DNA from 2 places in the Mycobacterium sp. Aquia_213 genome. Region 1 is predicted to be linked to the other one. Evidence: predicted binding sites of a transcription regulator. Region 1 holds the regulator's gene; the other holds the start of a gene.
What was found. Region 1 encodes LexA, which represses DNA repair genes until DNA is damaged. Its sites were predicted from a motif close to CGAACANNTGTTCG; they were not measured.

Region 1 (2,198 bases):
CGAGCGTGACCGGACGGCGGCGATGCGGCGCGGCCGACATCGAGACGCCGGTACCGCGGTAGCGCATCGGCGCCCCGGCCGGCCGGGACTGCACGGACCTGCGCGCCGGCAGCACGCGATCCTGGTCATAGCGAGGCCGTGCGACCGGCCCATCGCTCGGGCGCCGCACGTTGCTGGTCCGCGGTGAGACTGTGTGCATGAGCGTCATGTGCGTTCCTCCGGTCAACTAATCCTCGCTCGTGTGTTCGACACTATCGCTCGTGTGTTCGAAATCCGAACATTTGAGCGAAGCGTGTCGCACGAGCAAAACGCTAGACCACGCCACCGACAACTTCTGTCCGATCGCTGTCAGTGCCATGCAGCACAAGTACCCGGTCTTTTCGAGAGTTACACCATTGTTATTCGAGGAGTTACGCGGATCACTCCCCCGGACCCGCCGAGCGGCGACACGCTAGTCGAACACATGTTTGATTCTTGGGTTCATGGGGGCTACATTCAGTGCCATGAGCGACAGCAACGACACCTCAGCAACCCGCACCGGCGGCCGGTTGCAATCCGTGGATTCATCGCTTACCCAGCGCCAACGCACCATCTTGAACGTCATCCGCGAGTCGGTGACCAGCCGTGGATATCCGCCGAGCATCAGGGAGATCGGCGATGCGGTCGGCCTGACGTCGACCTCCTCGGTGGCTCATCAGCTGCGCACCCTCGAGCGCAAGGGATACCTGCGCCGCGACCCGAACCGCCCCCGAGCCGTCGATGTGCGCGGCGCCGACGACGTGGCGGCGGCTGCGGCGCCGACCACCGAGGTCGCCGGGTCCGACGCGTTGCCGGAACCCACGTTCGTCCCCGTGCTCGGGCGTATCGCGGCCGGTGGACCGATCCTGGCCGAGGAAGCCGTCGAGGACGTCTTCCCACTTCCCCGCGAACTGGTCGGCGAGGGCACGCTGTTTCTGCTCAAAGTTGTCGGCGACTCGATGATCGAAGCCGCGATCTGCGACGGCGACTGGGTGGTGATTCGGCAGCAGAACGTCGCCGACAACGGCGACATCGTCGCCGCCATGATCGACGGCGAAGCGACCGTCAAGACGTTCAAGCGCGCGGGTGGTCAGGTGTGGCTGATGCCGCACAACCCGGCGTTCGATCCGATCCCCGGCAATGACGCGACCGTGCTCGGCAAGGTCGTGACGGTGATCCGCAAGGTATAGCGCCGGGAAGTCCGGCGCGTCAGTCGGCCTTCACGAAGCCGTTGACCAGCGCGGCTTCCTCGGTGGTGAACCAGATCTCGGCAAGCGTGTCGTGGTAGAGGTCGCTGTCAGGCGTGTAGTACAGGCCGAAGCGAGGGCTCGCCTTGATCGGATAGCCGTCGGGTATCTGGTACGGGTCTTCCAAAGGCAGGTGGATCGTCGGGCGCCCGACCGGGCCCAGTGCACCGATGGCCGCGGCCGGCGCGAAGTCCGCCTCGTCGTCGGCGTCCGCGGCCGCGTGCCGCCCGGCTCTGGGCGAGACGCCGGACGCGGCTCCGAGCGCAGCCGCAAGGCCGGATGCGCCCCCGCCCGCGGCAGCACCACCCGCGCCGGCACCACCCGCAGCGGCCGCACCGCCCGCGCCGGCAAGATCCGGAGGCGTGTGCGGCACGGCGACATCGGGATACGCGGCCTCCGGCTCTTCGGCGGGGTAGGCGGCATCGGGATGGCCGGCACCGGGGCGAGCGGCGTCGAGTGCGGTGTGCGGGACGGCGACGTCGGGATAGGCCGCGTCCTCATCCTCGGCAGCCGGATAGCCCGCCTCCGGGTAGGCGGCATCCTCTTCGGCGAATTCCGGATAGCCCGCCTCGGCGGCGGCACCCGGATAGGCGCCTTCCGCAGCGTCGGTGTAGTCGTCCTCCGCGACGACATCCGCCGATGCGACCTCCGGCACATCGGCGCCGTCGGGGTAGCCGGCTTCCGGGAGCTCGTCGCCGTAGCCGGCCTCGAACAGGTCGTCCGCCGACACCAGCGGGATGGAATCGGTGTCGACCGAGTCGGGATCCCGCTCGTCGACCCCGAACTCGTCCCATTCCTCGTCGGATACCGGCCGCGCCGGCTCGTCGTACCCCGCGTCCTCGTCCAGCTCGGCCGTTTCGGGTGAATGCGGCCACCGGGCCAGCGGCGCGTCATCGGCGTCCCGGTGCTCGGGTGCGTGCGCGTCGCTGAACG
Region 2 (2,198 bases), 2.6 Mb from region 1:
GACTGCACCAAGGTCGCGTTCTCCGGGACCGGGGTGCGCGGCGGTCTCGAGGTCATCGACGCACCGAACATCGACGGGGCACACACGTTCGGCGTGCACCGCGTCCTGCAAGCGCTGCTGGCCGGTGGTTCCCGTACCGGCGAGTTGTACGACTACTCCGCGCAATTCGGCGACTATCAGGTGATCGTGATTGCCAATCCGCTCGTCGTACCGGACCAGCCGGTCGCCAAGGTCGACACCCAGCGGGCCCGCGACCTGCTCGTCAAGGCGGTGGCCGCAATCCGCACGTCTTAGCGCACGTCGCGCGGCCGAAACTGGATGCTGACGCGCGGGCCCTTGCGCAACGAGGTCTTCGGGACCGCGTGCTCCCAGGTGCGCTGGCAGGTTCCGCCCATCACCAGCAGGTCGCCATGCGCCTGCGGCAGCCGCAGCGACGGCCCGCCCCCGCGCCGGCGCATCGCGAATGTCCGGGTGGCGCCGAGACTGATGATCGCCACCATGGTGTCCTCGGTGCTGCTGCGGCCGATCGTGTCGCCGTGCCAGGCGACACTGTCCGACCCGTCGCGGTAACAGCACAATCCGATCGTGGTGAAGGGTTCGCCGAGCTCGCCCGCGTAGATGTCGTTGAGCCGGCGCCGCAGCCGCGCCAGCATCGGGTGGGGCGGCTCCTCGACGGTCAGGTCGTGAAAACTCACCAGCCGCGGCACGTCGACCACTCGGTCGTACATTTGGCGGCGCTCGGCCCGCCACGGCACCGTGGATAGCAGCGCGTCGAGCAGGTCTTGCGCATCGGCAGGGTCGTCGCTGAGCCAACCGGCGCGGATCTCGATGAAGGCGCCGTCGCCGAGTTGTCGTCGCTGGGTGTGCTCGAACAGCGAGCCCTGTACCGCGGTCCCCACGCCGCACAGCTTATCGCACATTCGTTCGATTGATCCGGACTCGCCGGGCTACCAGCGCGCCCTCGGGTGTGACGCGACGGTGCTGTTTCGCGCGGCTACGGTTTAGTGGTGGGTGTGATCGAGCTCAGCACGAATTCCGAGGTGGGCGCCCTGCGGATTGCGATCCTGCACCGTCCCGGCGCCGAGTTGCGGCGACTCAACCCGCGCAATAACGACCAGCTGCTCTTCGACGGGCTGCCGTGGGTGGACCGCGCGCAGGACGAGCACGACCAGTTCGCCGAGTTGTTGCGTTCCCGGGGCGTGGAAGTACTACTGCTGTCGGACCTGCTGACCGAGGCGCTCAACCACAGCGGAGCCGCCCGGATGCAGGGAGTTGCCGCCGCCGTGGACGCGCGCCGGATCGGAGTGCCGCTGGCGCAAGAGCTTTCGGCCTACCTGCGTGGCCTCGACCCGGCCAGGCTGGCGCATATCTTGATGGCCGGCATGACGTTCAACGAGCTGCCGTCGGATACCCGGACCGACGTGTCGCTGGTGCTTCGCATGCACCACGGTGCGGATTTCGTGATCGAGCCCTTGCCGAACCTGGTGTTCACCCGGGACTCGTCGATCTGGATCGGCCCGCGCGTGGTGATCCCGTCGCTGGCGCTGCGGGCCCGAGTTCGCGAGACGTCGTTGACCGACATGATCTATGCCCACCACCCGCGGTTCACCGGGGTGCGGCGCGCCTACGAATCGCGCACCGCGCCCGTCGAGGGCGGTGACGTGCTGTTGCTGTCCCCGGGCGTCGTCGCGGTCGGGGTGGGGGAGCGGACCACGCCGGCGGGTGCGGAAGCGTTGGCGCGCAGCCTCTTTGACGACGACCTGGCGCACACGGTGCTTGCCGTGCCGATCGCCCAGCGGCGCGCGCAGATGCACCTGGACACGGTGTGCACGATGGTCGACACCGACACGGTCGTGATGTACGCGAACATCGTCGACAACCTTTCGGCGTTCACGATTCAGCGCACACCAGACGGCGTGAACATCGGCGACGAGACGCCGTTTCTGGAAGCTGCGGCCAAGGCGATGGGCATCGACAAGCTGCGCGTCATCGACACCGGTCTCGATCCCGTCGTCGCCGAACGCGAACAGTGGGACGACGGCAACAACACGTTGGCGTTGGCGCCCGGCGTCGTCGTCGCCTATGAGCGCAACGGGCAGACCAACACCCGCCTGCAGGACGCGGGCATCGAGGTCTTGACGATCGCGGGCTCCGAATTGGGCACCGGGCGCGGCGGTCCGCGGTGCATGTCCTGCCCG

Region 2: a site for LexA is predicted at 914-927, ahead of LMQ14_RS05580 (alpha-ketoglutarate-dependent dioxygenase AlkB). Genes of this name have one in related genera too.

What each region holds. Positions count from the first base shown of each region.
Region 1 is NZ_CP113116.1:3,787,747-3,789,944, forward strand. Features, by position in the region: gene LMQ14_RS17695 (LysM peptidoglycan-binding domain-containing protein) at 1-208, opposite strand, end outside; gene lexA (transcriptional repressor LexA) at 504-1,208, shown strand; gene LMQ14_RS17705 (LGFP repeat-containing protein) at 1,228-2,198, opposite strand, start outside.
Region 2 is NZ_CP113116.1:1,149,501-1,151,698, forward strand. Features, by position in the region: gene LMQ14_RS05575 (DUF5642 family protein) at 1-294, shown strand, start outside; gene LMQ14_RS05580 (alpha-ketoglutarate-dependent dioxygenase AlkB) at 291-899, opposite strand; gene arcA (arginine deiminase) at 1,008-2,198, shown strand, end outside.